Regions from separate parts of the Bradyrhizobium sp. SZCCHNR2028 genome, predicted to be linked through region 1. Evidence: predicted binding sites of a transcription regulator. Region 1 holds the regulator's gene; each other region holds the start of a gene.

Region 1 (10,247 bases):
CGCCAGCCGCATCGTCGAATATTCCGCCAGCGTCGGCAAACGCTCGTTCGCGGCGCTGCTGCCCGACAATGCCTATGGAACCGTCGTCGAGGGTGCGTTCAAGACCGCGGTCAGCCGCCGCGGCGGACGCATCGTGGCGTTCGAGAAATATTCCGGCGACCGCGCCGGGTCTGCGCGCACGGTGGCGCAGGCGCTCGGCGGTGCCGATGCGCTGCTGCTGGCCGACGACGGCGAATCGGTCGCGGCAACCGCCGATGCGCTGACCGCGGCCGGCGCCAATCTGCGCAACATTCAGTTGCTCGGCACCGGGTTGTGGGACAATCCGCGCGTCTATGCCAGCGCCAGCCTGCAGGGTGGCCTCTATGCTGCGCCGGATCCCTCCGGCTTCCGCGCCTTCGCCGGTCGCTACCGGACGCGGTTCGGCGGCGATCCCGTGCGCACGGCAACCCTCGCCTACGATGCGGTGGCGCTCGTGGCCGCGTTGGCGCGCACCCAGGGCAACCAGCGCTTCGCGCCCGATGTCCTGACCAATGCATCGGGCTTTGCCGGCATCGATGGGCTGTTCCGGTTCCGCAGCGACGGCACCAATGAGCGCGGGCTTGCCGTGATGCGCGTCGGTTCGGGTGGCGGACAGACGGTCGCCGGCGCGCCGAAGAGCTTCAGCGCGACGTGAGTCGCAGCATCCTTCAGGCGGCGAGATCGGCGACGACCGCGTCGAGCACCGGAAAGCCATCCTGAGTCACGCGCAGCCGTCCATCCGGATCGACCGCGATGGCGCCCTCCTCGCGCAGCAGCGCGATGCGGCGCGGATCGAGCGCACGGCCGGAGATCGCGGCATACCGCCTGGGGTCGATGCCTTCGGCCAAACGCAGCCCCATCAGCAGGAATTCGTCGGCGCGCTCCTCGCGGTTGAGCTCGTCGTCGGTCATCACACCATGACCGTTGGACTCCACCCGCATCAGCCAGGCCTCCGGCCGCTTGTCGGTCGCGGTCGCATGCCTGATGCCGCCGATGTCGAGACGACCATGGGCGCCGGGGCCGATGCCGGCATATTCGTGGCCGCGCCAATAGATCAGATTGTGCCGGCACTCCGCGCCCGGGCGGGCATGATTGGAGATCTCATAGGCCGGCAGTCCGTGACGGCCACAGATCTCCTGCGTGACGTCGTACAAGGTGCGGGCCAGGCCTTCATCCGGCGTCGTCAGCTTGCCTGCGGCGTGCAGGCCGAAGAACGGCGTGCCTTCCTCGATCGTCAGTTGATACAGCGACAGGTGCTCAGCCGCCTCACCGATCGCGCGCGTCAGCTCCTCGGTCCACATCGCCGGCGTCTGGTCGGGCCGGGCGTAGATCAGATCGAACGAATAACGCTCGAACGCATTGCGCGCGATCGCCACCGCCTTCATCGCCTCCTCGGCGGTGTGCAGGCGTCCCAGCATCTTGAGCGACGCATCGTCCATCGCCTGGACGCCGAGCGAGACCCGGTTGACGCCGGCGGCGCGGTAGCCGGCAAAGCGTGTCGCCTCGACGCTGGTCGGATTGGCTTCGAGTGACACCTCGACATTGCCAGCGACGTGCCAGTGCTTGCCGATCGCGTCGAGAATGGCGCCGACCGTCTGCGGCTGCATCAGCGACGGCGTGCCGCCGCCGAGAAAGATCGACGTGACGGTGCGCGGCCCGATGCGGGCGGCCGTGGTCGCGATCTCCTGCGCAAAGGCGCGGGCGAAGCGGTCCTGATCGATGGCGGCATGCCGGACATGGCTGTTGAAGTCGCAATACGGACATTTCGACAGGCAGAACGGCCAGTGCACATAGACGCCGAACGCTTCGCTGTCAGCGCTGGTCAAGGCAGATCTCCGCGAGCTTCACGAAGGCGCGCGCCCGGTGCGACAGGCCGAGCCCGAGCGGCGGCAGGCCATGCTTCTCGATGCTGGTCATCTCGCCGAAGGTCCGGTCGTGGCCCTCGGGCAGGAACATCGGGTCGTAGCCGAAGCCCGCCGTGCCGCGCGGCGGCCAGACCAGGGTGCCGTCGACCCGCGCCTCGACCTCCTCGACATGACCGTCCGGCCACGCCACGCACAGCGCCGAGACGAAATGCGCGGTGCGCTTGTCGGCACTCATCGCGCCCCGCTCCTGCAGCAGGCGCTCGATCCGCGCCATCGCGCTGGTGAAATCCTTGTCCGGTCCGGCCCAGCGCGCCGAATAGATCCCCGGCGCCCCATCGAGCGCATGAACCACGATACCGGAATCGTCGGCAAAGGCAGGAAGCTGCGCGGCCTTGGCCGCGGCGACCGCCTTGATGCGGGCGTTGGCCTGGAAGGTCTCGCCGGTCTCGTCCGGCTCGTCCAGGCCGAGATCGCCGGCCGACACCGCCTCGACGCCATGGGGGGCGAGCAGCTCGCGCATCTCGGCAAGCTTGCCGGGATTGTGGGTCGCGATGACGAGGCGCCCCGTGAGCTTGCGATGACCGCTACTCACGCGACCGCCATCTTCTGCAGGTCGACCAGTCGCGCCACGCCCTTGCGGGCCAGTGCCATCAGCGCCAGGAGCTCGGCCTCGGTGAACGGCGTCTTCTCCGCCGTGCCCTGCACCTCGATGATGCGGCCGTCGCCGGTCATGACGAAATTGGCGTCGGTCTCCGCCTCGGAATCCTCGGCGTAGTCGAGATCCAGCACCGGCGTGCCGTTGTAGATGCCGCAGGAGATCGCGGCGACGTTGGCGCGCAGCACCTCGGTCTTGATCATGTTGCGCGACTTCATCCACTTGATGCAGTCAGCCAGCGCCACCCAGGCGCCGGTGATCGACGCCGTGCGCGTGCCGCCGTCGGCCTGCAGCACGTCGCAATCGACCGTGATCTGGCGCTCGCCGAGCGCTTCCAGGTCGATCGCGGTGCGCAGCGAGCGGCCGATCAGACGCTGGATCTCGACGGTGCGACCGGTCTGCTTGCCGGCGGAGGCCTCGCGCCGGGTCCGTTCCAGCGTGGCGCGCGGCAGCATGCCGTATTCAGCCGTGATCCAGCCGCGCCCCTGGCCCTTGAGCCAGGGCGGCAGCCGGTCCTCCAGCGTGGCGGTGACCAGCACATGGGTGTCGCCGAACTTCACCAGGCAGGAGCCCTCGGCGTATTTGACGACGCCGCGTTCCAGGCTCACGGCCCGCAGTTCATCCGGTGCACGGCGGCTCGGCCGCATGATTCTCTCCGTGAAAGCGCGCGAAAGACCGACTTTGACCGGCCTTGTAGGAGCCGCGACCGGCAGCGGCAAGGGCTTATCAAGGGATTATCATGGCCTCGTCGCGCCCGAGAGCACGCGACGACCGGCTTGCCACCGAGCCGCCGCATGGACACATTATAGGCAGCTGCGAGGAGAGCATCTGGTGGCCCACCACGATCCGATCAACCTGATGACACCGCCGGCCGGTCTGGCGCAGCTCAACGAGCGCTCGCGCGAGATCTTCCGGCAGATCGTCGAAAGCTATCTGGCGACCGGCGAGCCGGTCGGCTCGCGCAACATTTCGCGGCTGATCGCGGTTCCGCTGTCGCCGGCCTCGGTGCGCAACGTCATGGCCGATCTCGAGCAGCTCGGCCTGATCTACGCGCCGCACACCTCGGCCGGCCGGCTGCCGACCGAGGCCGGCCTGCGTTTCTTCGTGGACGCCCTGATGCAGGTCGGCGACATGACCGAGGCTGAGCAGCAATCGATCCAGAGCCAGCTCGCCGCGGTCGGGCGGGCGCAATCGGTCGAGGCCGCTCTGGACGAGGCGCTGACCCGGCTGTCGGGTCTGACCCGTGCCGCTGCCGTGGTGCTGACCGCAAAATCCAACACTCGGCTGAAGCACATCGAGTTCGTGCGGCTCGAGCCCGAGCGTGCGCTGGTCGTGCTGGTGGGCGAGGACGGGCAGGTCGAGAACCGGGTTCTGGTTCTGCCGCCGGGCGTGCCGTCCTCGGCGCTGACCGAGGCGTCGAATTTCCTCAATGCCCGCATCAGAGGCCGGACGCTGGCGGAAGCACGGCTCGAGCTCGAGACGGCGCTGGCGCATGATCGCGCCGAGCTCGACCTGCTGACGCAGAAGGTGATCGCCGCCGGTGTCGCGAGCTGGTCCGGAGGGGACAGCGACGAGCGGCAGCTCATCGTGCGCGGCCACGCCAACCTGCTCGAGGACCTGCATGCGCTCGAAGATCTCGAGCGCGTGCGGCGGCTGTTCGACGATCTCGAGACCAAGCGCGGCGTCGTCGATCTGCTTGGACGGGCAGAGAACGCGGAAGGTGTCCGCATCTTCATCGGCTCGGAGAACAAGCTGTTCTCGCTGTCGGGCTCGTCGACGATCGTATCGCCCTATTCCGACGCCACGGGTCGCATCGTCGGCGTGCTTGGCGTCATCGGTCCGACCCGGCTCAACTATGCCCGGGTGATCCCGACGGTCGATTATGCCGCGCGTCTGGTCAGCCGGCTGCTGGGTGGCTGACGCGTGACATGATTAACCCGCGGACAGCGCCTCCGGGCGCGATGGTCAGGCTGCGCTTGATTTTCGACGCTCAAAGCACGATATCCCGCCCCATACCCCCAAAACCCGTCAGCCGAACTTGCGAGTCTGTCCATGACCGATCCCGACCTGCATAAGAATGATCCGGAAAACCCGGCGCAGGCCAGCGACCCCGTCGTCTCCAAGCCCTACATCATGCCCGACGATCCTGAGACCGGCTCGGCCGAGGCCCTTGCCAAGGAGGCGGCCGACGCGCGCGACAAGATGCTGCGCACGCTGGCGGAGATGGAGAACCTGCGCAAGCGGACGGCCCGTGAAGTCGCCGATGCACGCATGTACGGCATTACCGGCTTCGCGCGCGACGTGCTCGACATCGCCGACAATCTGCAGCGCGCGCTCGATGCCGTGCCGGCCGAGACACGCGCCAATGCCGATGCAGGCCTCAAATCGTTGATCGAGGGCGTCGAGCTCACCGAGCGCTCGCTGCTCAACACGCTGGAGAAGAACGGCGTCAAGAAGTTCGATCCGACGGGACAGAAGTTCGACCCCAACTTCCAGCAGGCGATGTACGAGGTCCCGGATTCGTCGGTGCCGTCGGGCACCGTGGTGCAGGTCGTGCAGGCCGGCTTCATGATCGGCGAGCGCATCCTGCGTCCCGCGCTGGTCGGCGTGTCCAAGGGTGGCGCGAAGGCGGCGCCCGCGCCGAGCAACGATCAGTCGAACAGCGCCGCGTGACGGCGAGCATAGGCAGGTCTTCTCCTGCCGTCCTGTCAGTCCAACGAAGAAGCCACGGGCGGTGATGCCCGTGGCTTCTTGTTTGTCGGCGCGAGTTTGTAGTTCGTGTCGCGGCAAGTGGACCGCGGCCGATGAGACCGCGGCGTCCGGATACCGAGTTGGGCTCAGCCTCTCGGCTGGATGCCGTCGCGGACGGCGCGGAAGCGCGGGAAGGCTACCGACCACTGATCGCGCGGCGCGCTGCCGATGATCCGCAGTGTATTCGGCCCGCCGAAGCGCAGCCATTGCACCACGGTCACCGGCGTATTGTCCTTGCCGCTGGTGGCTTCGAGCCGGGTCTCGTAGGCCGGCTGGCCGTCGATGCGGATCGGCTCGGACATCGTGATGCGCGCTTCGCGGACGCCCGGAATGGTGGTGGCCGCCTGCTGGGCGACACGCGCGCGGTCGCCCGCCTCCGGGGCCACCCCGGCCACGAGCCCGATCACCACGAAGGGCGCGGCTTCGAAGCCCTTGTCCTCTTCGCCGTCGGCCAGGATCAAGGCACCCGGCCCGAGCGTGCGGATGGTCTTGAACCCGGAGAGCTCGGTCACCTTGAACGGCATCATCGCGAGCTGCTCGTCGACGGGAACGTCCTTGCGGACGACGGCGGAGGCGAACATCTGACGCACGGCATCGTCGGTGTAGATCCGGCTCGCGGTCTCCGGGATCTGCACGGCCACGTAGCCGGAGAAGCCGTTGCCGGGCAGGATCATCGAGTAGCGCCGCACCGGCGTGGCGCCATCCCGACCGTTCTCAACCGTGTAGTAGGCGGTGCCGGCGGCGGTCTCGATGCTCTCCGGCTTGACGCTGCCGGTCCCGGCGGGATTGGCGGTAAACGCATTCTTCACCTCGCCATAGGCGGCCGCCGGCAGTTCGGTCAGCAGCACCTTGACGCTCTGGTCCTCGGTTTCGAAGCCGGAAAACGTCTTGGCCTTGGCGAGCCCCACCAGCGGCGCGAGCCCGATGCGGACGCCGGGCGGAAATATGGCTTCGGCGGCCATGGCGGAGTGCAGCAGCGACATCAGCAGGGTAGCCGCGGCGAAGAATCGAACGATCATCATCAAACATTGCCTCGTTGACCGAGGCCTCGCGCCGAGGCGGTCGGGGGTCCTCGCCAGCGTGGTCTTCGGCGGCACGCTTTTAGCGGCTTTGCGCCCCCCGCAACAGGCCGGGCGCGCGGTTTTGATCGCCTGCGGCGATCAGCGCGCCCTGCGGGTCGCATTTCCCAGGTCATTTCGCCTCGAAAGGCGGGCTGATGACGGTGCCGTGCTAGCCGCGCTTCAGGATTTCGACGCCATCGACGGTCTGCACCAGCACATAGGGCGCGAGCAGAGCCCTGATCTCGGGGTCGGAACGCGCCCAGTCGCCCCAGTCGCTGTTCTGATTGTCGATCAGGACGACGTCGGGCGGTTGCCTCCGGAAGTCGGCGATGATCCCGGCGCGTTCACGTTCCACATAGGGCGCGAGCCTCTGCGCAGTTTGTGAATCGATGGTTCCGTCTTGTTGCGACCGGCGAACGATTTCCCGGACCCAGAACGCCTCCTGGCGCGAGATCCAGGTGCCATCAAGGGTCCGCACCATGGGGTGCCCGATGACCGCCGCCGCGCTGAGCACCAGCATGCTCGGGCGCGGCCCGAGCCGGGCCACCTGGGCTTCGATCTGCTGGACGTCGACACTACCATTGAACCAGAAGCAGGTCTGCACGAAGAGCACGGCGCCGGCGAGAGCGGTGGCGACACGCGGCCAGCGTCGCGCGTCGCGGCTGGCGTCGATCGCCGACACGGCAAGGCCGGCGGCAAGCAGCGCCAGCGCCACCATCGGATAGGCATGGTAGCCCCAGCCCTTTTGCTGCGCGACGAATGACACCAGGAACCCGAGTGATGCGGCCAATGTGGTGAACGATGCGGCGTCGCGCTCGTGCTGCGCGCGCTGAAGAATGAGGATGATGACTGCTGCAGCCAGCCACAGGCCCATCGGCAGGGTCACGAGGATGGTCGGCACGGGCGCCTTCAGAAGCAGATAGACGTCGCGGACCAGCGGATAGATGACCGTGAAATATTCGGGAAAGAACAGGTAGATGCACGCCGCGTTGATCAGCACCAGGGCCGCGGCGATCCAGTTCTCCAGCGCGAACAGCACGCGCCAGTCGCGCGCCTGAGCCGCGGCGGCGAGTATGCAGAAGCCGACGCTGAAGGCGAAATAAGGCTTGAAGCTCATCGTGAGGCCGGCACTGAGCCCGGCGATGAGCATGGCCGCCGGGGCCACCCGCTCGCGCCTGGCGCGCAGGATGTACACCGCGATCGCCGGCAATATCGTGATCAGGGCCAGATGTTCCCGCTGGCCGAAATCATACATCGGCGCGATCAGAAGCAGGGCGGTCGTCCACGCCGCCAGCCTGCCGTCGGCGAGACGATGGCGCAGGGCCGATGTCCGCAGCAGCAGCCATACCAGCGTCAGGGATGCCGCGGTCAGCACGAAGATCAGGATATTCGTCGCCAGCTCGGGCCTGAGATGGATCGCACGCGCCAGCGCGACGGCCAGCAGATAGACCAACCCAGCCATCGGCGGGTTCGTCTCGAGGATGTCGACGTAGAGCCGCTGTCCATCGAGCATGCGCTCGCTGACGAGGAGCCACCAGCTGACATCGACATTGAGGGGAAGGACGTACCGCAGCCACGCCGCTGCAACCACGATGGCACAGATCAGCAGTCCTGGGAACGTGGCTTGGCCGGCTTCGCGCGCGCGCTGCGGAAAGCCCCAATCGGAGTCGATGACCATGCCTCATTCCCGTCCCAGGAGTGCGGCAGGCTAGGGCCCGTGGGTTAACAACGCATTTCGGTCATTGGGGCAGATCAGCGGTACCGGATTTGTCGCACTTGCCCGCGATCGCACCCTCCTATTTCGCACGGGGCCATTCGACGTGCCGGCAGGTGGATTCGCGCAGTCGTCTCCGGTCCGAGCCGCCGTTTCGCGTCGCCGCCAATTCCGATGGGCCGCTCTGATGTCTCCATGAGGTCGTTCGGCGACGGCCGTGATTTTCGTTGGGTCGAACCCCTGGTCCGGTCCTTGCGGGCCAGTCCCCCCCTCCTATATGACGCTCATCGTCGCAATATCGCGAGCATTTGATCTGAGGGGGTTTTGGATGGGGGCGCCGTCAGGGCCCCACCCAACCTGCCGCAAAAAGAAGGAATATGAGACCATGGGAAAGGTCATCGGGATCGATCTCGGCACCACGAATTCGTGCGTGGCCGTCATGGACGGCAAATCGTCGAAAGTCATCGAGAACGCCGAGGGCATGCGCACGACGCCGTCGATCGTCGCGTTCAGTGACGATGGCGAACGCCTGGTCGGCCAGCCGGCCAAGCGCCAGGCCGTGACCAACCCCGAACGCACCTTCTTCGCGGTCAAGCGACTGATCGGCCGCCGCTACGACGACCCGATGGTCGAGAAGGACAAGAAGCTCGTCCCCTACAAGATCGTCAAAGCCGGCAACGGCGACGCCTGGGTCGAGGCCGACGGCAAGACCTATTCGCCCTCGCAGGTCTCCGCCTTCATCCTGCAGAAGATGAAGGAGACCGCGGAAGCCCATCTCGGCCAGAAGGTCGACCAGGCCGTCATCACCGTCCCCGCCTACTTCAACGACGCCCAGCGCCAGGCCACCAAGGACGCGGGCAAGATCGCGGGCCTTGAGGTTCTGCGCATCATCAACGAGCCGACCGCGGCTGCGCTCGCCTACGGCCTCGACAAGACGAAGGCCGGCACCATCGCCGTGTACGACCTCGGCGGCGGCACCTTCGACGTCTCGATCCTGGAGATCGGCGACGGCGTGTTCGAGGTGAAGTCGACCAACGGCGACACCTTCCTCGGCGGTGAAGACTTCGACATGCGTCTGGTCAGCTACCTCGCCGACGAATTCCAGAAGGAGCAGGGCATCAACCTGCGCAACGACAAGCTCGCCCTGCAGCGCCTCAAGGAAGCTGCCGAGAAGGCCAAGATCGAGCTGTCGTCGACCACGCAGACCGAGATCAACCTGCCCTTCATCACCGCGGACCAGTCCGGTCCGAAGCATCTGACGATGAAGCTGACCCGCGCCAAGTTCGAGGCGCTGGTGGCCGACCTCGTCGAGAAGACCATCGAGCCGTGCCGCAAGGCGCTGAAGGATGCCGGCCTGACCGCCGGCGAGATCGGCGAAGTGGTGCTGGTCGGCGGCATGACCCGCATGCCGAAGATCCAGGAGATGGTGAAGCAGTTCTTCGGCAAGGAGCCGCATAAGGGCGTCAACCCCGACGAGGTGGTGGCGATCGGTGCGGCGATTCAGGCCGGCGTGCTGCAGGGCGACGTCAAGGACGTGCTGCTGCTCGACGTGACGCCGCTGTCCCTCGGCATCGAAACCTTGGGCGGCGTGTTCACCCGCATCATCGACCGCAACACCACGATCCCGACCAAGAAGAGCCAGGTGTTCTCGACCGCCGAGGACAATCAGAACGCGGTCACCATCCGGGTCTTCCAGGGTGAGCGCGAGATGGCGGCCGACAACAAGATGCTCGGTCAGTTCGACCTGATGGGCATTCCGCCGGCCCCGCGCGGCATGCCGCAGATCGAGGTGACGTTCGACATCGACGCGAACGGCATCGTCAACGTCTCGGCCAAGGACAAGGCCACCGGCAAGGAGCAGCAGATCCGCATTCAGGCCTCGGGTGGTCTGTCGGAAGCCGACATCGACAAGATGGTCAAGGACGCCGAGGCCAATGCCGCGGCGGACAAGAAGCGCCGCGAGGCGGTCGACGCCAAGAACCATGCGGACGCGCTGGTGCACTCCACCGAGAAGGCGCTGGCCGAGCATGGCTCGAAGGTCGCCGACACCGAGCGCCGCGCCATCGAGGATGCCGTCAGCGATCTCAAGGAAGCGCTGAAGGGCGACGATGCCGAGGCGATCAAGGCCAAGACCAACACGCTGGCCCAGGCGTCGATGAAGCTCGGCGAGGCCATGTACAAGC
Region 2 (10,247 bases), on a different contig from region 1:
GGCAGACACCCCTCACGGCTGCCAATGCCGCCATGGCTGCCGTCGTGCGCGATCTGCGCGCGGAATCGGACAGCGACGTGCTCGGTCTTCTGCACACCCTGATGGTGCAGGTCTACGAGCACATGACCTTCGACGAGGATCCGACCCACAGCGGCACCTCGGCGGCGGAAGCTTTCGTGCTGAAGCGCGGCGTCTGCCAGGACTATGCGCATATCTTCATCGCCTGCGCGCGCGCCGCCGGCATCCCCGCGCGTTTCGTGTCCGGCCACTTCCTGCGCTCCGATGGTGCAGTGCACCAAGAAGCCGGCCATGCCTGGGCGGAAGCCTATGTGCCGAATCTCGGCTGGGTCGGTTTCGACGCCGCCAACTGCATCTGCACCACCGACGCCCATGTCCGGGTCGCCATCGGGCTCGATTATCTCGGCGCCGCCCCGGTGCGTGGCACCCGCTATGGCGGCGGCACCGAGACGCTCACCGTGAAGGTGAAGGTCGAGCAGGTCGGCCGCGGCGGTCCGTCGCAATCGCAGTCGCAGCGCCAGTCCTGAATTCCGGAACGCGCGCTCCACCCATGGTGTCATTCCGGGGCGCGCGAAGCGCGAGCCCGGAATCCATCAGGCGGCAGGATGGACGGAGGGATGGATTCCGGGATCGTCGCTTCGCTCCGCCCCGGAATGACGACCTTTTGTGGAGGGACCACTCATCCCGGCTTCGACATTGGCGGGGGTGGACGGGAGGCCGATTTTCGCTAGTAATTCGCGCAATGGCTCGAGGGGACTGAGATGACCTATTGCTGCGGAATTCTGGTGCGTGACGGCCTCGTCATGATCGCGGACACCCGAACCAACGCCGGTCTCGACAACGTCTCGACCTTCCGCAAGCTGCACATCTTCTCCAATCCGGGCGAGCGCATCGTGGCGGTCGCCAGCGCCGGCAATCTCGCCGTCAGCCAGTCCGTGCTCTCGACCTTGACCGAAGGGATGGAGGACCCCGAGACCGGCGAGGTCGAGACCCTGATGAACGCGCCGACGATGTTTCAGGCCGCACAGCGCATCGGCAAGGCGATCCGCATGGTGCACGCCACCGAAGGCCCGGCGCTGAAGGCCGAAGACATCTCGTTCGACGTCTCCTTCCTGTTCGGCGGCCAGATCAAGGGCTCGCGGATGCGGCTGTTCATGGTCTACACCGCCGGCAACTTCATCGAATGCACCACCGACACGCCCTATCTGCAGATCGGCGAGCACAAATACGGCAAGCCGGTGCTGGACCGCGCCATGCATTACGACGTCGAGCTCTACGAGGCGCTGAAGACGGGCCTGATCTCGATGGACTCGACGATGCGCTCCAATCTCGGCGTCGGCCTTCCGATCGACGTGCTGGTGGTGCGCGCGGAGGCCTGCGAGGCCGACCTCAACCACCGCATCGAGGCCGGCGAGCCCTATTTCCACGATCTCCGCTCGCGCTGGTCGGCGGCCCTGCGCGCGGCGCACAACAACATTCCAAGGCCGCCCTACAAGACTCAGAGCGAGTCGAAACACTGAAACTGCAGAACACTGCAAGACACGTGAACTGAAGGTGAGGAAACATGGCTGAAGCGGCAAAGAAGATCGCCCTGGTGACGGGCGCAGGCACGGGGGTCGGTCGCGCCGCATCGCTGGCGCTGATGAAGGGCGGCTTCACCGTGGTGCTGGTCGGCCGCCGCAAGGAGATGCTGGAGGAGACCGCGAAGCTCGGCGAGCCGGGCATGAGCCTGCCCGTCGCCGCCGACATGACCGATCCCGCCTCGATCGCGGCGCTGTTCGACACCGTGAAGTCGACCTACGGCCGACTCGACGTGCTGTTCAACAACGCCGGCATGGGTGCGCCGCCGGTGCCGTTCGAGGACCTCACTTTGCAGCAGTGGCAGTCGGTGGTGGCGACCAACCTCACCGCGCCGTTCCTGTGCACGCAGCACGCCTTCCGCATCATGAAGGATCAGTCGCCGCGTGGCGGCCGCATCATCAACAACGGCTCGATCTCGGCGCATGCACCGCGGCCGTTCTCCTCGCCCTACACCTCGACCAAGCACGCGATCACGGGTCTGACGAAAGCGTCGAATCTCGACGGCCGCGCCTATGACATCGCGGTCGGCCAGATCGACATCGGCAACGCCGAGACGCCGATGACCGAGCGCATGATCGGCGGCGTACTGCAGCCCGACGGCCGCATGATGCCGGAGCCGCGCATGGACGTGAAGGCCGTCGGCGACGCCGTCGCCTACATGGCCTCGCTGCCGCTCGACGCCAACGTCCTGTTCATCACCGTGATGGCGACCAAGATGCCGTTCGTGGGACGGGGCTAGTAGGGTGGGCAAAGGCGCTGACGCGCTGTCTCGGCAAACGAGATAGCAATGGCGCCGTGCCCACCGTCTGGCCGCTCATGATGCCGCTCAAGGGTGGGCACGCTGCCGCCCTTCGGGCGGCCGCTTTGCCCACCCTGCGGCAGGGTGCCTCCACGACTCCTACTCCAACCGCTCCACCTTCCGCAGCTCGGGAAACAGCTTCATCCACAGAAGCGCGACCGCGATGGTGCCGACGCCGCCGAGGATGGCGGCGGGCATGGCGCCGAGCAGCGCGGCGGTGATGCCGCTCTCGAACTGGCCGAGCTGGTTGGAGGCGTTGATGAACAGGAAGTTCACCGCGCCGACGCGGCCGCGCATCTCGTTGGGCGTCGCGAGCTGCACCAACGAGAAGCGGATCACGACGCTGATGGTGTCGGCGGCACCGAGAATGGCGAGCGCAGCGACCGAGATCCACATCACATGCGAGACGGCGAACACGACCGTCGCCGCGCCGAACACGATCACCGCCTGGAACATGCGCAGGCCGACGCGCCGCCGGATGGTGTAGCGCGCCAGCACCGCCGTCATCGCCAGCGCGCCGACCGCGGGCGCTGCGCGCAGCACGCCGAGCCCGAACGGCCCGGCCTGAAGGACGTCGCGCGCATAGATCGGCAGCAAGGCCGTGACGCCGCCGAGCAACACCGCGAACAGATCGAGCGAGATGGTGCCGAGAATCGCAGGATGGGCGCGGATGAAGCGGACGCCAGCGAACAGGTCGGCCTTGCTGCCGTCGATCCGCTCGACCGGAACGTCCTCCGGTACCTGCATCAGGCCGGTCAGCCCCATGCCGGCAATCCAGAACAGCATCATGATGCCATAGGGTAGACCCGGCGCGACCGCGTAGGCGAAGCCGCCGATGGCGGGACCGGCGATGGTCGCGAGTTGCGCGGCCCCGCTCGACAGTGCGCTCGCCCGCTGCAGCGTGCCTGCCGGGGCGATCAGCGGCAGCAGCGCCGCGGTCGCGGGGCTCTCGAACGCCCCGGCAATGCCGAGCACGAAGATCGCAGCAAACAGTTCGAATTCGCCGAGCTGACCGGCGTAGGCGCCCCAGCACAGATAGAGCGCCGTCAGCGCCTCGACGAGCTGACAGAGCTGCACGACGCGCTTGCGCTGGAATCGGTCGGCGGCGCTGCCGGCGACGAACACCAGCAGTGCCGTCGGCAGGAACTGAATCAGCCCGACCATGCCGAGATCGAAGGCGCGCCCGGTGAGATCGTAGATCTGCCAGCCGATCGCCACTGCGGCGATCTGGCTCGCAAAGCGCGACAGGCTGCGGGACGACAGGAAGAACAGGAACGCGCTTTGCTTCAAGAGATCGCGCGCGCCGATCGGGACGGTGGACGACATGGTGGCGCCTGCGTGACGCAGGCCCAACTGCTTGTCAATCGCAAGCCCCGCATGGCCGCACGGCATTGCGCGCGGCTGTTCCCTGCGCTCATAATGAAACGGGGGTCGGGGGATCTGATGCTGCAGCTGCAATCGGGGTTCGGGATCGTCGCGCTGCTCGCGATCGCATGGGCGCTCGGCGAGAACCGGCGCGCGGTGTCGCTGAAGCAGGCCGCGCTTGGCCTCGTGGTCACGATCCTGACCGCGCTCGTCCTGCTCAAGGTCCCCGCGGTTGCCCGCGCCTTCGGCGCCATCAACGACGTCGTCGGCGCCATCTCGTCGGCCTCGCGGGCCGGCACCTCCTTCGTCTTCGGCTATGTCGGCGGCGGCGCCCTGCCCTTCGACCTCAAGGCGCCCGGCGCCGATTTCGTGCTCGCCTTCCAGGCGTTGCCGATCGTGCTGGTCATGAGCGTGCTGACCACGCTGCTGTTCTACTGGCGGGTGCTGCCGCCCTTGGTGCGCGGCATGGCCTGGCTCTTGGAGCGCACGCTCGGCGTCGGCGGCGCCGTCGGCCTGTCGACCGCCGCGAATGTCTTCCTCGGCATGGTGGAAGCGCCGCTGTTCATCCGGCCGTATCTGGCGCAGATGACACGCAGCGAATTGTTTCTCGTCATGACCGGCGGCATGGCCGGAATCGCCGGCACCGTGCTGGTGCTCTACGCCACGCTGCTTGCGCCGCTGATCCCCGATGCCGCCGCGCATTTCGTCATCGCCTCGGTGCTCGGCGCGCCGGCGTCGATCCTGATCAGCCTGATCATGGTGCCGGAGACGTCGAAGCAACTCACCGGCGGCGCGCTCGGCGAGGAGACGCAGGCCACCTCGACGATGGACGCGATCGTCAAGGGCACCAGCGCCGGGCTCGAACTGCTGATGAACATCGTCGCGCTGCTGCTGGTGCTGGTCGCGCTGGTGCATCTTGCCAACGCGATCCTGTCGCTGTTGCCCGCCATCGGCGGCGCCGACATCTCGCTGCAGCGGCTGCTCGGCCTCGTCATGGCGCCGGTGTGCTGGCTGATGGGCCTGCCGTGGTCGGAGGCCGTCACGGCCGGCAGCCTGATGGGCACCAAGACGGTGCTCAACGAGCTGATCGCCTATGTCGAGCTGGCGAAGCTCGATGCGACGGCGCTCGATCCGCGCGCGCGGCTGATCATGCTGTACGCGATGTGCGGCTTCGCCAACTTCGCCAGCCTCGGCATCATGATCGGTGGACTCGGTACGATGGCCCCGACACGGCGCGACGAGATCAACGCGCTCGGCCTCAAATCAATCGTCTCCGGCACCCTCACCACCTGCCTGATGGGTGCGATCGTCGGGCTGCTGACGTGAGCTGAGCTCGGTCGTCATCGGCAGCAGTTGCGGCACGATCCTCGCCATCACGAGCTGGGAGCCCTCCGCCGTGAGATGCGCATGATCGAACGACAGCGGGACGTCGCCGACCGTGAGCGGACAGCGGCCGTTCTCGCAGACCGCCGACAGGATCGAGATGTAGGACAGGCCTTCGCTCGTCGACAGCGCCGCCTGCATCGCCTGATCCAGCGCAAAGATATCGGACCGGACGAACGCAACGGGATCCGGCGCCATGCCGCGCAAGGTGGCGCGCGCCAGCATCGAGGGCAGCCGCGCCCGGAATTGCACGGAGGGACCGAGCAGCACCACCGCAATGCCGGCCTCGCTGAGACGCGCCAGCGTCAGCCTGAGATCGCGCACCATGCCGGCAAAGCGCGGCGGGCGGGCGTTCTCGAGCCAGTCCGCCGACATCACCACGAGATCGGGCCGCGCCGTCACGAAATAGTCGCGCATCTGGCTTGCCAGGGCGCGGCAGGCCGCGATCCCCTGCGTCTCCGCGCTGAAGGTCGGCATGCAGGTCGGCTGGCTCGCCTGCATGACGTTGACGGCCTGCGGATCGATGCTCGCGGCGAGGCCGTGATAGTAGTGGGCCGCAAAGCTGTCGCCCCACAGCAGCACGTTGACCTTGCCGCTCACCGGACGGAGACAATCCCCGGGCACGCGCCCGTCCGGCGTCGTGAAGCAGGTGCCATAGCGATAGACCGGCTTCATGTCGTAGGCGTTGTAGGCGTCCAGCCGCTGCGCCGCGCGGTCGGCGTCCGACACGGCGCTGGCGCGTAGCAGGCCGACGCCGCTGCCGGCCAGCAGCAGCAGGCTCGCCAGCGCCGCAAGACCGAAGGCCGCGCGCGGGGTCGCTGCGAGCTGGCGATTGCGGAACGGTTGCTCGATGAAGCGCCAGGACAGCGTGGCGACCGCGACCGTGAGCGCGAACAACGCCGCCCGCTCCCAGCCGTCGAGCGCCAGGCCGGGCTTGGCGAAGCGCGCGAAGGCGAACAGCGGCCAGTGCCACAGATACAGCGAATATGAGATGCGGCCGACGAACGCCGCTACGCCGAGCGGTGACAACGGGCTACGCGGCACATTGGCAACGCCGACGCCGCTCCACAGGAACAGCGCCGCGCCAAGGCATGGCGCGAGCGCGTCGACGCCGGGAAAGCCCGGTCCGGGGCGCAACGCCAGAATCGGCACCGCCATCAGCAGCAGCGACAGCGCGCGGGCGCCGCGCTGGGCGAGACCCGGCCGCGGTGCGGGAAGTCCGGAAATCGCGACCAGGCCGCCGAGCAGGAATTCCCAGGCGCGCGGCGGGCTGAGGAAGAACGCACTCGCGGACGCGCCGCCTCGCATCAGCAGCAGACCGAGCGCGAACGAGCCGGCAGCCAGCAGCGCCAGCGTGACCGGCAGCGCCAGCCGTCGCCCGCGCGCTATCAGCAACACGGCCCAGACCACGACGGGGAGTACCAGATAGAACTGCTCCTCGACGGCGAGCGACCAGGTGTGCAGCAGCGGCTTCTCGACCGCGGCGTGGTCGAAATAGCCGGACTGCTGCCAGAAGAAGATGTTCGAGGTGAAGGTGACGACGGCGGCCGCGGAACGGAAGAACTCGGCGCGCTCGGAGCCCAGCATGTCCTGCGACGCCGGGAGCGCCGCGAACGCCACCATGGCGTAGAGCGCCGGCAGCAGCCGCCGCACCCGCCGCTCGTAGAATTGCGCGAACGAAAAGCGGCCCGCCGCCATCTCCGCGGCAATGATGCCGGTGATCAGGTAGCCGGAGATGACGAAGAAGATGTCGACGCCGACGAAGCCGCCGAAGATCGCCGGCGCCTCGAAATGGAATGCGACAACGGAGAGCACCGCGATGGCGCGCAGCCAGTCGATGTCCTCGCGATGGGCGGCACCTGAAGCCGAACCGGCGCCCGCGTTGGCGATGCGAGGCTGCACCGATGCGCGCGTGCGAGGCGCGCGCGGGATCGTGGGAGCGAACTGGACGACGAAGCGCGGCAACGGGACGGGTACGCCTTTACGCAAGCCCGCGGCGAACACCTCTTACGGATTCGTCGCCGGCCCATCCGTCCCAGTGACGCGAGACCGGATGTCAACACACACGCGCGATGGGACCGCCGTCCATCGCACGCAAATGTTTCCATCCATTTCTGTCGGCTTTACGTCGACAGTTCGACGGTTTTGAAGTCGGCCGGCAGGATCACTTCCAGCAGCTCGACGTCGTCGGAATAGTCGAGGATCATGTGCCGGATCTTCGGCGGCTGAGTCCAGCAGCTGCCCTCCTGCATCAGCGTCTCGCCGACGCCTTCGAGGTAGCTCTTCACCCAGCCCTTGAGCACATAGACCATCTGGAAGTCGACCGCGTGGGTGTGCAGCTTGGAGACTTCGTGCGGATTGCATGGCGGCAGCATGCGGATGACATGCGCGCGCGCCAGCCCGTGAGTCGCGTCGGCGATGCCGAGGTCGCGGTAAACAGCATAGGCGCGCAGGCCGTCGGCCTTGAAGTCCTCCTCGCGGTGATGGCTGATGGCGACCTTCTGTTTGCGCCGGCGCGGCGCCGGCGCTGGTCGCCCCTTGCTCGCGAGCGCCTTGCGCGCCGAGGGCGCAGCCGCCCTACCCGGCTTGGCGGGCGCCGCGGAGGCGGTCTTCGCCGTCGGCTTTGTTTTTGCGGTTTTTCGCGGCGCGGCTTTCGCGGCGGCGCGTGATGCTGATTTGGCGGTGCGGCTCTTCTTGGCCATGGCGCTCTCCCTGCGTGTCCTCGCACGCGAGGATAGCACAACCTGCCGCTTTGCGGGTCGACCGATCGACGACCTCAACAGGGCCGAGGCAGCGCTTAACCCGGATGAGCGAAACGACATCCGGGGACTCACGCGCGTCCGCGTTGAACCCGGATATCGCTTCGCTCATCCGGGCTACGCGTCAGCCTCAATGCAGCCGGAAGATGCCGTCGACGGCGCGCAGCTCGGCCGGCTTGATCAGCTTGGAATGCGCCACCGTGACCGAGTACAAGGGGCCCTCGATCTTCTCCTGCCAGAACGCCAGGAAGTCCTGCAGCGCGGGGAATTTCGGAAACAGGTCGTAGTTCTGCCAGACATAGGTCTGCAGCAGCGAGCGGTGATCCGGCATCCGATACAGGATCTGCGCCGTCGTCAGCCCGTAACCCAGCACCTGTTTCCGAAAGTCCTCGGAAACCTCAACCTTCGACACCATGCCAACCTCCGTTTCTGGAGCGCATGTCCGTGTGGCCAACCGGGATGGAGCCACCCGGCAAAGATGCGCTCACTGCCAAGAAATGTGACGCATGTCCTCAACCCATCTCAAGCTTAAATGTTTAACGACATGTTGAAAAATGCTGCATTAGCAGCCACTTAGCCCAGGTGCTAATACGGGGTTTCATGGTTCGTTCCGCTCCCGTTAACGCTATCGGAACGCTTTGGCAGAGCCCGCAGTTGACTGCTAATTTTTCTGCTACAAGCCCTTGTCCGGCTGAATGCTCTCCCCTAAATCCAGCCCACGTGCTGGCACTCGCCGGCACCGACTGCCAAAATTCCAGAAACTGACAATCGCCTCAATAGCTTAGGAGGACTGTATGGCTTTCCGTCCGCTTCACGACCGCGTCGTGGTCAAGCGCATCGACGCCGAAGAGAAGACCGCTGGCGGCATCATCATCCCCGACTCGGCCAAGGAGAAGCCCTCGCAGGGCGAAGTGATCGCGGTGGGCCCGGGCGCCCGCGACGAGAGCGGCAAGCTGGTCCCGCTCGACGTCCAGGTCGGTGATCGCGTGCTGTTCGGCAAGTGGTCGGGCACCGAGGTCAAGATCGACGGCCAGGAGCTGCTGATCATGAAGGAAAGCGACATCATGGGCGTGCTCACCGACACCGCGTCGAAGAAGAAGGCCGCCTAAGCCCAACCCGCTCAACGCTCACCCTGAGGAGCGCCTGCGGGCGCCCTGCCCAGGGTGAGACGACCAATTCAACCCAGGGAAACCCAATATGTCAGCAAAAGACGTTAAGTTCGGCGTCGACGCCCGCGATCGCATGCTGCGCGGCGTGGACATCCTCGCCAATGCCGTCAAGGTCACGCTCGGCCCGAAGGGCCGCAACGTCGTCCTCGACAAGTCGTTCGGCGCTCCCCGCATCACCAAGGACGGCGTCACCGTCGCCAAGGAGATCGAGCTCGACGACAAGTTCGAGAACATGGGCGCACAGATGGTGCGCGAAGTCGCCTCCAAGTCCGCTGATGCGGCCGGCGACGGCACCACCACCGCGACCGTGCTGGCCCAGGCCATCGTGCGCGAAGGCGCCAAGGCGGTTGCCGCCGGCATGAACCCGATGGATCTGAAGCGCGGCATCGACCTCGCGGTCGAGGCGGTCGTTGCAGACCTCGTCAAGAACTCCAAGAAGGTCACGTCGAACGACGAGATCGCCCAGGTCGGCACCATCTCCGCCAACGGCGACGCCGAAATCGGCAAGTTCCTGGCCGACGCCATGAAGAAGGTCGGCAACGAGGGTGTCATCACCGTCGAGGAAGCCAAGTCGCTCGAGACCGAGCTCGACGTCGTCGAGGGCATGCAGTTCGACCGCGGCTACATCTCGCCCTACTTCGTCACCAACGCCGACAAGATGCGCGTCGAGATGGATGACGCCTACATCCTGATCAACGAGAAGAAGCTGTCGTCGCTGAACGAGCTGCTGCCGCTGCTCGAGGCCGTGGTGCAGACCGGCAAGCCGCTGGTCATCGTCGCCGAGGACGTCGAGGGCGAGGCGCTCGCCACCCTGGTCGTCAACCGCCTGCGTGGCGGCTTGAAGGTCGCGGCCGTCAAGGCTCCGGGCTTCGGCGATCGCCGCAAGGCCATGCTGCAGGACATCGCGATCCTGACCGGCGGCCAGGCGATCTCGGAAGACCTCGGCATCAAGCTCGAGAACGTCAACCTCTCCATGCTCGGCCGCGCCAAGAAGGTGATGATCGACAAGGAGAACACCACGATCGTCAACGGCGCCGGCAAGAAGGCCGACATCGAGGCGCGCGTTCAGCAGATCAAGGCGCAGATCGAGGAGACCACCTCGGACTACGACCGTGAGAAGCTGCAGGAGCGTCTGGCCAAGCTCGCGGGCGGCGTCGCGGTGATCCGCGTCGG
Region 3 (10,247 bases), on a different contig from region 1:
TGCCCGGCGCCAGCCGCTGCGGCTCGTAGTAGGACGGCTGCTGCTGGTACATCGGCTGTCCCGGCGGAGGCGCGCCGCGGCCGCCTTGCGGATCCCCGAACAGGAATTCGATGAAGCCGCCGCCCATGCGCGAGCGTTCGACATAGGCGGTGCGCACCGGCGCGGACTGCTGCGGCGGGCCGCTATAGATCACGGTCGGCTGCTGAAATCCCTGGGCTGCGGCGCGGCCCAGACCTGCATGGAAAACGCATGCGCCGGCCAGCAGCGCTGCGGATACTGATTTGAACATCGACGTACTCTGTACTGTTTCGTCTGAAGACTGTTCATCGCGCGAGGCAAATGCGCCGCCGCGTATCGTCAATAAAGAGCAAAACCCGATCGCTTTGGTAAACGCAGGAGGCGCCGGGATTCACCATCGCTGCACACGCGGCGGTTTTGATCGCTAGCGTTTATTTTGCGTGAAGGCCGCTGGCGCATGGTTAATCGTTGACGCACGATGCACGCCAGCGTTGCTCAACGGCGGTTCCTGGCGTGAACGCGATGTTAAATAGCCTCTGCGTAGAACTGATCCGAGCAAAAGGTCAGGGATACTATCATGGCGGTTCGCAAGCGTTTCCGTATCGAAGAAGCAATCGTCGGCCATATGCCGGAGCCTGAATTCGTAGGCGGCGAGATCGGCCCCAACCACAAGGAAATCATGGACGAGCTCCGCGCGATCCGCTCCCAGATGGCCAATGCGATCCGCAGCGGCGGCAGCAACACGGCGAACGCCGCCATCGAAGAGTCCGCCGCACGCGAGGTCGCCGAAGCGCGCGCGCTGCTCGAGACCTATCGTGCCCAGATCGAGCAGTGCGAAAAGCTCAAGGTCGAGCTCGACCTGATCCACGACGCGATCAACCGCACCAAGGGCGAGATCGCGACCCTCCATGCCAAGAGCTTCAACGGCGAGGAGATGGCCAAGGTCAACGGCGAGCTCGGCGCGGTCGTCGGCGGCACCGAGCAGGCGACGCAGCAGATCCTCGAAGCCGCGGAGGCGATCGACCAGGCCGCCAGCGCGCTGTCCAAGGTGGACTCGGCCGACCAGCAGAAGATCCTGAGCGAAGAGATCCAGGAGCGGGTGGTCTCGATCTTCGAGGCCTGCAACTTCCAGGACCTGACCGGCCAGCGCATCAACAAGGTCATGACCACGATGAAGTTCATCGAGCACCACATCGTGGTGATGATGGACATCTGGGGTGGCGTCGACGCCATCAAGGCGCATACGCCGCCGATCGTCGACCACCGCGAGGGCGACGCCAGACTGCTGAACGGCCCGAAGGCGGAAGGCGACGTCGGCCACGCCTCGCAGGACGACATCGACGCGATGTTCAACTGACCTCGTCCTGCCTGACCGGCGGCCACGCCGACCAGGGATGGCACCGAGCAGCACCAAGCAAAACGCCGGCGCTTTCACCGGCGTTTTTCGTTTGGCTTTTGGGTGTGGCCGGGGCTTGTCGCGAGGGCTTCGCCCGGATCTCAGGCGCGCGGTCCGCAGCGGACGTAGACCATCGTCTGGTAACGGGTCGCCGCATCCTTGTCGACGAAGCGGGTGATCAGCACACGGCCGTCAAAGGAGACGACCTCGCGGTCCTGCTCGCCGCCGGGCGGTCCGGCCGGGCCGATGTAGTTCTTGCCGCTGGCCGAGCCCTTCAGGCGCAGCTCCTGGGGAGTCGCCTGGTCGGCCAGATGCATCACGACACCGCCGGACGTGCCCGCCCCGATGACATAGGGCTGTTTGCACTGCGCCAACGCCATCTTCTCGGTGCGCGGACGGTCGTTGGGGTTGTTGTAAGCGGCGAGGCCCCATTTGCCGACGAGATCCTCGGGGCGGATCGTCGCCGGAACCTCGGGCTCGACCGGCGCCTCGGTCTGCATGGGGGGCGACGGCGACAGGCTGAAGCCCGTGCACGCTCCCAGAAGCATCGTGAGCGCCGACGCGATCGCGAGATTGGCAACCGGCCGCGCGCACCGTGAACTCGTCATGGCATCCCCTTAGGAACAAGATCGTGGCTGCCCCGTCCGGCAACCAAACCCAAAACGCTCGTCAGAGCAATGACGTCGGATGACGACGCCGCTCCACTAACATGTCTGGCCCGGGACAACATCCCCTAACAGCCTCAAGAACGGCTTAACTGCCGGCCGTTGCTTGACAGGAACAGCCGCAAGCCATATTTCCCCGAGCGGTCTTTAGCACTCGGAGGGCGCGATTGCTAAGGCTGCGAGCCAGTTGGCGCCAAGTGGGCGTCAAATGTGGCCGCATTCAGATTTCCTCCGACAGCAACAACTTATCCAAGCACCCCAAAAGGGATCCGTCATGGCCAAATCGAAGTTTCGTCCCCTGCACGACCGCGTCGTGGTTAAGCGCATCGACGCCGAAGAGAAGACCAAGGGCGGCATCATCATTCCCGACAGCGCCAAGGAAAAGCCCTCGCAGGGCGAAGTCGTCGCCGTCGGCCCGGGCGGCCGTGATGAGAGCGGCAAGCTGATCCCGATCGACGTCAAGGTCGGCGACCGCGTGCTGTTCGGCAAATGGTCCGGAACCGAGGTCAAGCTGGACGGCGAGGAGCTCCTGATCATGAAGGAGTCCGACATCATGGGCGTCGTCGCCTGATCCCGACCTGCCGGGGGCGGCGATCAGCCGCCCCGGGCGAAAATGCTCTGCAACCTCGTTCCGGCGACAGACGGGCGATCACGCCCCTCGCCGTCGAGGTCTACTCCAGGAGAATTTTGAAATGGCAGCCAAGGACGTCAAATTCGCCGGCGACGCACGCGACCGCATGCTGCGCGGCGTCGACATTCTCGCCAACGCCGTCAAGGTGACGCTCGGCCCGAAGGGCCGCAACGTCGTCATCGAGAAGAGCTTCGGCGCTCCGCGCATCACCAAGGACGGCGTCACCGTCGCCAAGGAGATCGAGCTGGAGGACAAGTTCGAGAACATGGGCGCGCAGATGCTGCGCGAGGTCGCCTCCAAGACCAACGACACCGCCGGTGACGGCACCACCACCGCGACCGTGCTGGCCCAGGCCATCGTGCGCGAGGGCGCCAAGGCGGTTGCCGCCGGAATGAACCCGATGGATCTCAAGCGCGGCATCGACATCGCGGTGGCCGCCGTGATCAAGGACATCGAGAAGCGCGCCAAGCCTGTCGCCTCGTCCTCCGAGGTCGCCCAGGTCGGCACCATCTCCGCCAATGGCGACGCCGCGATCGGCAAGATGATCGCCCAGGCGATGCAGAAGGTCGGCAACGAGGGCGTCATCACGGTCGAGGAGAACAAGTCGCTCGATACCGAGGTCGACATCGTCGAAGGCATGAAGTTCGACCGCGGCTATCTCTCGCCCTACTTCGTCACCAACGCCGAGAAAATGACGGCCGAGCTCGACGACGTCTACGTGCTCTTGCACGAGAAGAAGCTGTCCGGCCTGCAGGCCATGCTGCCGGTGCTCGAAGCCGTGGTGCAGTCGGGCCGTCCGCTGCTGATCATCGCCGAGGACGTCGAGGGCGAGGCGCTGGCGACGCTGGTCGTCAACCGCCTGCGCGGCGGCCTCAAGGTTGCCGCCGTCAAGGCGCCGGGCTTCGGTGATCGCCGCAAGGCGATGCTCGAGGACATCGCGATCCTGACCGGCGGTCAGCTGATCTCGGAAGACCTCGGCATGAAGCTCGAGAACGTCACGGTGAAGATGCTCGGCCGCGCCAAGAAGGTCGTGATCGACAAGGAGAACACCACGATCGTCAACGGCGCCGGCAAGAAGGCCGACATCGAGGCGCGCGTCGGCCAGATCAAGGCGCAGATCGAGGAGACCACCTCGGACTACGACCGCGAGAAGCTGCAGGAGCGTCTGGCCAAGCTCGCCGGCGGCGTCGCGGTGATCCGCGTCGGCGGCGCGACCGAGATCGAGGTCAAGGAGAAGAAGGATCGCGTCGAGGACGCCCTCAACGCGACCCGCGCTGCGGTGCAGGAAGGCATCGTCCCCGGCGGTGGCGTCGCGCTGCTGCGCGCCAAGAAGGCGGTCGGCCGCATCACCAACGCCAATTCGGACGTCCAGGCCGGCATCAACATCGTGCTGAAGGCGCTCGAGGCTCCGATCCGCCAGATCTCCGAGAACGCCGGCGTCGAGGGCTCGATCGTGGTCGGCAAGATCCTGGACGAGAAGTCCGAGACCTTCGGCTTCGACGCCCAGACCGAGGACTATGTCGACATGGTCGCCAAGGGCATCATCGACCCGGCCAAGGTGGTCCGCACCGCGCTGCAGGACGCCTCGTCGGTCGCCGGCCTCCTGGTCACCACCGAGGCCATGGTCGCCGAGCTGCCGAAGGACGCGGCTCCCGCGATGCCGGCCGGCGGCGGCATGGGTGGAATGGGCGGCATGGGCTTCTGAGCCCCCCCTTGCATCACCGAGACGTTCAGGAAGGCCGCCTCCGGGCGGCCTTCTTTTTGGCCGAGTGTCCGCGCCCGGGGGTGCAGCGATCGCAAATCGGCGCTACAGCTTAAGGCCGATTCTGCCCCCACAAGGATTTTCAGATGCGCGCGATTTTGCTTGCGCTGGCCGTGATTGCAGCGGCCGCGCCGGAACTCGGTTGGGCCCAGAGCAAGAGCGGGACCAAGGCCCCCGCCAACGAGACTCGGTATTTCACCGCGATCGACGGCCTGATGGACGGCAATGCCGACGTGATCCTGAAGGAGACGCGCCAGGGCAAGACCGTCACCGCCGCCACGCTCGACGTCTGCTATCCCGTCGCAAAGAATTCGGATCGCAAGGACCGCTTCGTGGTCAGCCTCACCGTCAATGGCCAGACCTTGACCGGTGCGACCCAGAGCAACGGCGCCAAGGAGCCGGTCACGGTGAAGCTGAATCGCAAGCCGACCGGCGACACGTTCGAGTTCCGCGGACAGATCGCGATCGGCAAGACCGTCACCGAGGTGGCGTCGACCGACAATTCCGACGTCAGCGAGAAAGAGTTCCAGGAGAGCCAGTCGAGCGACGACGGCATCAGCGCCCAGCCGAAGGACTTCACCGACGTCTCGCCCGAGGCGGTCTCGGTCCGGCTCAAGCTCGACGCGGTGACCGACTTCCTCAAGAGCCTGAAGGGCGAGAACGTCGAAGTTTCGCTGTCGAGCCTCATCGTGAGCTGCGACGCACTGCGCGCGGGCGAGCAGACCATCAGCATGACCGTCGACCCCGAACGAGCCGGCGCACTGATCGCGAAGGCGCGGACCATGAACGGCGTCGTCACCGCCGGCTGGACCGCCGGCACGGTCGAGATGGACCGCACCATCCGCTTTGCGGCGGCCGACTGGCGCGACGGTGACAAGATCAACAAGGACAAGCTGGCGGGCGCCATCTCCGACGTGCTGGCCAAGACCTACAATGCCAGGCCGACGAGTGCGGCGTGGAATCCGGTCAGCGGCAAGCTGAAGCTGACGTTGAAGCGGCCGAGCCAGCTGATGCCGGCGCTCGAGCTGACCGACGTCATCGAGGTCACCGGCCTCGTCTCGGCGGACAAGCCGGGCGGCGCGGACGCGCTGATGCTGTGGATCAGCAGCCCGACGACGACCACCGTCGATGAGGCATCGAGCGCCAAGCTGATCCTGTCGGACGAATCCTCGGGCGACGAGGAAAGCGATACCCGCGACGACGGCGGTGCCATCGACGAGCTGGCGAAGGCCTTCAAGGCCAAGCGCTGGGATGCGGACAACTCCGTCTGGAAGTAAGGCGACGGCAGGCGCCGCGATCTCAGATGCCACCCTCCCCTGGAGGGGGAGGGTCGATCGCACGCGAAGCGGGCGAGCGGGGTGGGGTGACGCCGCGGGCACCGGTGCACGTGGGGAGATCACCCCACCCCGCCTCCCATTCGCTGCGCTCATGAGAGGCGACCCTCCCCCTCCAGGGGAGGGTGACAGCGGGGCTGACCTCAAAGCTGCGTGCTGCGGAATCGCGAACGTGCATGAAGCAGGACCAGGTGCCGGACCATGACAGCGAGGTCCACATGCCGATATATCGATGTGACCAAGACTAGGACTTTCGATACGGCCGTCTCGGCTCAATTGGTGTTGAGCCGGAAGCGCAGCGTCTTCGGTCCGATGAAGATGATCAGGTCGCCCTGACGCTTCCAGTTCGTCGCCGCGCTCAGCGCCGCGATCAGCTCGTCATCGGCTTGCGCGCGTGCCGCCGGGCAGTTGCGGTCCTCGATCTTGCTGGCGATGAACACGATGGTGTTGCCGGCGACCGAGAACTGCCCCTTGCCGCCCTTGCACCAGAGCTCCAGCACGGTCTCGCCGTTGTCGCCGATGTCGAGATCCGGCACGCGCTTCGAGCCGGGCATTGGTAACGCATCGAGCGTCATCTCCATTCCGAAGGGAAACTCCTCCGCCGACGCGCCGGCAAGCGGCAGGCCCGACATCGACAACGCCATCATCGCCACGGCGCAGCCACGCTTCAACACTTGCATCGTTCCTCTTCAGACCAATCACACGCAGGGCTGCGCCTTCCAGGCGACGACCGTGATCCCCGCCGCGCCACGGCTCCCGCACAAATGTGTTCCAAACATAGCAAACCCCGCGCCGCAGCTGCGGCGCGGGGCTTTTGTCGCTGCCGGTGTTGCTACTTCAGCACCATCGCCGTGAACGGATAGACGTAGGCCTGCAAGGTGACGAACAGGCCGACCAGACAGGCCAGCACGATCGAATGCAGGAAGACGTAGCGCAGGATCGAGCTCTCGTGGCCGTACCAGTTGGTGGCGGTCGAAGCGACCACGATCGACTGCGCATCGATCATCTTGCCCATGACACCACCGGATGAGTTGGCAGCCGCCATCAGGACAGGCGACAGGCCGAGCTGCTCGGAGGTGATCTTCTGCAGGTTTCCGAACAGCACGTTCGAGGCCGTATCCGATCCCGTCAGCGCCACGCCCAACCAGCCGAGCAAGGTGCCGAAGAACGGATAGAGCACGCCGGTCGCGGCGAAGGCGAGGCCGAGCGTTGCGTCGACGCCGGACAGCCGGGTCAGCGTGCCGATCGCCAGCATCGCCGAGATCGTGATCAGCGAGATCGCGCACAGACGGATGGTGCGGCCATATTCCGCGATCAGCTTGCCCGGTCCGACACCCATCAGGAAGCCGGAGATGATCGCGGCGATCAGCATGCCGGTGCCGGTGAAGGTCAGGTAGGTGAACGAGAACACCGCGCCTTCCGGTGTCGGCTTCGCAGCCACCGGCGGCATCTTGTTGATCAGCTTGTCGAGCTCGGGCACCGGATAGTTCCAGGTGAAGATCGAGTTCGCCCAGGCCTTGAAGGCGCCGTTGCCCCAGATCAGCATGATCACGCAGACGATGATCCAGGGCAGCAGCGCGCCCCAGAGCTCGGCTTGCGTCAGCGGCGTGCGGTCCAGCGGCTTCGCCGCCGTCATCGTGGCGGCCGATTCGTCACGCCCGCGCAACGCCGGCGACAGCCACAGCTGCCTCGGCTGCCAGACCTTCAGGAACAGGATCAGCGCGCCCATCGAGATCAGCGAGGCGCCGATGTCGACGATCCACGGATTGATGTAGTTCGAGATCAGGAACTGCGGGACCGCGAACGAGACGGCGGTGACCAGGATCGCCGGCCACACGTCTTTCATACCCTTCCAGCCCGCGAACGCCCAGATCACCCAGAACGGCACGATCAGCGAGAACACCGGCAGCTGCCGGCCGACCATCGCGCCGAGGATGTAGGGATCGAGACCGGTGACCGAGGCGAGGCCCTGGATCGGCGTGCCCAGCGCCCCATAGGCGACCGGGGCGGTGTTGGCGATCAGCGACAGGCCGGACGCCGCGAGCGGCGAGAAGCCGAGGCCGATCAGCACGGCACCGGTGATCGCCACCGGTGTGCCGAAGCCCGACGCGCCCTCGAAGAAGGCGCCAAAGGAGAAGGCGACCAGCAGCAGCTGCAGCCGCCGGTCTTCCGTGACGCCGCCGATGGCGCGCTTGAGCAACTCGAAGCGGCCGGTCGAGACCGTGACCTGGTAGAGGAAGATGACGTTCAGGACGATCCAGCCGATCGGAAAGAAGCCGGTGATGACGCCCAGAAACGTCGCGCGCAGCGACATGTTGGCCGGCATCGTGAACACGAAGATCGTGATCAGGTTGGTCAGGATCACGGCGATGATCGCCGCGATGTGTGCCTTCACCTTGCCGCTGGCGATCAGCACCAGCAGCGTCACCACTGGGACGGCGGCGGCCAGCGTCGACAGCGCCGGGCTCCCCATCGGGTCGTAGATTTGATTCCACATCGTGACTTCTCCCCCCACGTTCTTGTTGTTGGACCCGGTCCGGCGGGACGGATCAGGTCTCCTCGCCCAGGCCCCCAAGCCCGGCAAAGGTCGGAAAAGGAGATCACAAAACCGGCAACGCCCAACTCTGCTCAAATTCTCGCGAAATCTGGCGGCGGTCGCAGTCCCTCTCCCCTGCCCCATGCTACGGTTTGTCACACGCGACCGACAAGCCGGCGGTCACCCGCCACATTACGACTTTAGTCTATACAGGCGGCAATCACTGCGATTTTCTCGTTTTTCGTCAGCCCGTTAAGACCTTTTCTCAGGAGCAGCCCCTCTGTGAACAATCTGCGCTCGACCGTCGCCACCGTCTGGCGGATCGCCATTCCCTACTTCCGCTCCGAGGACAAGGTCGCCGGCCGCAGCCTGCTCGCCGCCGTGATCGCCATCGAGCTGTCGCTGGTTGCGATCCAGGTTCTGGTGAACCAGTGGCAGAGCCGGTTCTTCAACGCGCTGCAGCAATACGACTGGAACAGCTTCATCTGGGAGCTCGGCGTGTTCGTCGTGCTGGCCACCGTCTTCATCATTCTGGCCGTGTACCAGCTCTATCTCAATCAGTGGCTGCAGATCCGCTGGCGGCGGTGGATGACCGAGGCCTACCTCAAGCGCTGGCTCGGCGAGGCCAACCACTATCGCATGCAGCTCAAGGGAGACGCGGCAGACAACCCTGACCAGCGCGTCGCCGAAGATGTGAAGCAGTTCATCGAGCAAACGCTCACGATCACGATCGGCCTGCTGAGCTCGATCGTGACGCTGGCCTCGTTCGTCGTGGTTCTCTGGGGCCTGTCGGAAGAGGCTCCGTTGACGCTGTTCGGTACGGAGTATCGGATACCCGGCTATCTGGTCTGGGGAGCCCTGTTGTACTCGATCTTCGGCACGGCACTAACGCATTGGATCGGCTGGCCGCTTGTCAATCTGAATTTCGAGCAGCAGCGCTATGAAGCCGATTTCCGCTTCAACTTGGTGCGGGTACGCGAGAGCTCGGAGCAGATCGCGCTGTTGCGCGGCGAAGCCGTCGAGCAGGGCCAGTTGGCGAGCCGGTTCGGTCGCGTGGTCCAGAATTGGTATCAGATCATGAGCCGGACCAAACGGCTGACGGCCTTCACCGCCGGCTATTCGCAGGCGGCCACGATCTTTCCCTACGTGCTGGTCGCGCCGGCCTATTTCGCCAAGAAGGTTCAGCTAGGCGGCGTGATGCAGACACTGTCGGCATTCTCGCAGGTGCAGGGCGCGCTGTCGTTCTTCGTGTCGGCCTATCGTACACTGGCTGACTGGCGCTCGACCGTCGCCCGTCTCGACGGCTTCGACATGTCGATCGAGAGCGCCGCCAAGCTCTCGGGCGAGCCGCAGACGATCGATGTCGTCAACCACGCGGACGACAGCATCGACCTCGCCCAGCTGCTGCTGAAGCTGCCGAACGGGCTGCCGCTGATCGCGGCCGACGGTTTCAGCCTCAAGAGCAGCGAACGCACGCTGCTGACCGGGCCGTCGGGCGCCGGCAAGTCGACGCTGTTCCGCGCCATCGCCGGGGTCTGGCCGTTCGGCAGCGGTGCGATCAGCGTGCCCGCGCATGCCAAGCTGATGATGCTGCCGCAGCGGCCCTACTTCCCGATCGGCCCGCTCAAGGCCGCGATCGTCTATCCGGCAGCGGCCGACGCGTTCAGCATCGACCTGGTCAAGGAGGCGCTCGTCGCTGTGGGCCTGCCGCAGCTCGCCGACCGGCTCGACGAGGACGCACACTGGAACCGGATGCTGTCGCTGGGCGAGCAGCAGCGACTCGGCATCGCCCGCGCCCTGCTGCATCAGCCGCAATATCTCTTCCTCGACGAGGCCACGGCGTCGCTGGACGAGCCGAGCGAAGCCCGGCTGTATCGGATCATCGCCGAGCGGCTGCCGCAGACC

Evidence for each region. The regulator HrcA, encoded in region 1, represses chaperone genes, less so after heat shock. The targets are predictions, from matches to a motif close to GTTAGCACTCNCNNNNNGNGAGTGCTAAC.
Region 2: a site for HrcA is predicted at 8,628-8,656, ahead of groES (co-chaperone GroES). Genes of this name have one in related genera too.
Region 3: a site for HrcA is predicted at 2,226-2,254, ahead of groES (co-chaperone GroES). Genes of this name have one in related genera too.

What each region holds. Positions count from the first base shown of each region.
Region 1 covers NZ_JAUHJF010000022.1:54,774-65,020, forward strand. The annotation lists gene QX121_RS26790 (penicillin-binding protein activator) at 1-673, shown strand, start outside; gene hemW (radical SAM family heme chaperone HemW) at 687-1,844, opposite strand; gene rdgB (RdgB/HAM1 family non-canonical purine NTP pyrophosphatase) at 1,831-2,475, opposite strand; gene rph (ribonuclease PH) at 2,472-3,185, opposite strand; gene hrcA (heat-inducible transcriptional repressor HrcA) at 3,370-4,458, shown strand; gene grpE (nucleotide exchange factor GrpE) at 4,591-5,211, shown strand; gene QX121_RS26820 (hypothetical protein) at 5,376-6,311, opposite strand; gene QX121_RS26825 (hypothetical protein) at 6,520-8,028, opposite strand; gene dnaK (molecular chaperone DnaK) at 8,450-10,247, shown strand, end outside.
Region 2 covers NZ_JAUHJF010000003.1:343,188-353,434, forward strand. The annotation lists gene QX121_RS07530 (transglutaminase family protein) at 1-545, shown strand, start outside; gene QX121_RS07535 (peptidase) at 780-1,538, shown strand; gene QX121_RS07540 (SDR family oxidoreductase) at 1,583-2,338, shown strand; gene QX121_RS07545 (MFS transporter) at 2,498-3,724, opposite strand; gene QX121_RS07550 (NupC/NupG family nucleoside CNT transporter) at 3,842-5,089, shown strand; gene QX121_RS07555 (acyltransferase family protein) at 5,027-7,048, opposite strand; gene QX121_RS07560 (cupin domain-containing protein) at 7,270-7,848, opposite strand; gene QX121_RS07565 (usg protein) at 8,036-8,320, opposite strand; gene groES (co-chaperone GroES) at 8,700-9,014, shown strand; gene groL (chaperonin GroEL) at 9,103-10,247, shown strand, end outside.
Region 3 covers NZ_JAUHJF010000002.1:9,129-19,375, reverse strand. The annotation lists gene QX121_RS03235 (L,D-transpeptidase) at 1-289, opposite strand, end outside; gene QX121_RS03230 (protein phosphatase CheZ) at 596-1,375, shown strand; gene QX121_RS03225 (hypothetical protein) at 1,516-2,022, opposite strand; gene groES (co-chaperone GroES) at 2,354-2,650, shown strand; gene groL (chaperonin GroEL) at 2,772-4,415, shown strand; gene QX121_RS03210 (hypothetical protein) at 4,559-5,749, shown strand; gene QX121_RS03205 (META domain-containing protein) at 6,079-6,486, opposite strand; gene QX121_RS03200 (L-lactate permease) at 6,639-8,303, opposite strand; gene QX121_RS03195 (ABC transporter ATP-binding protein/permease) at 8,625-10,247, shown strand, end outside.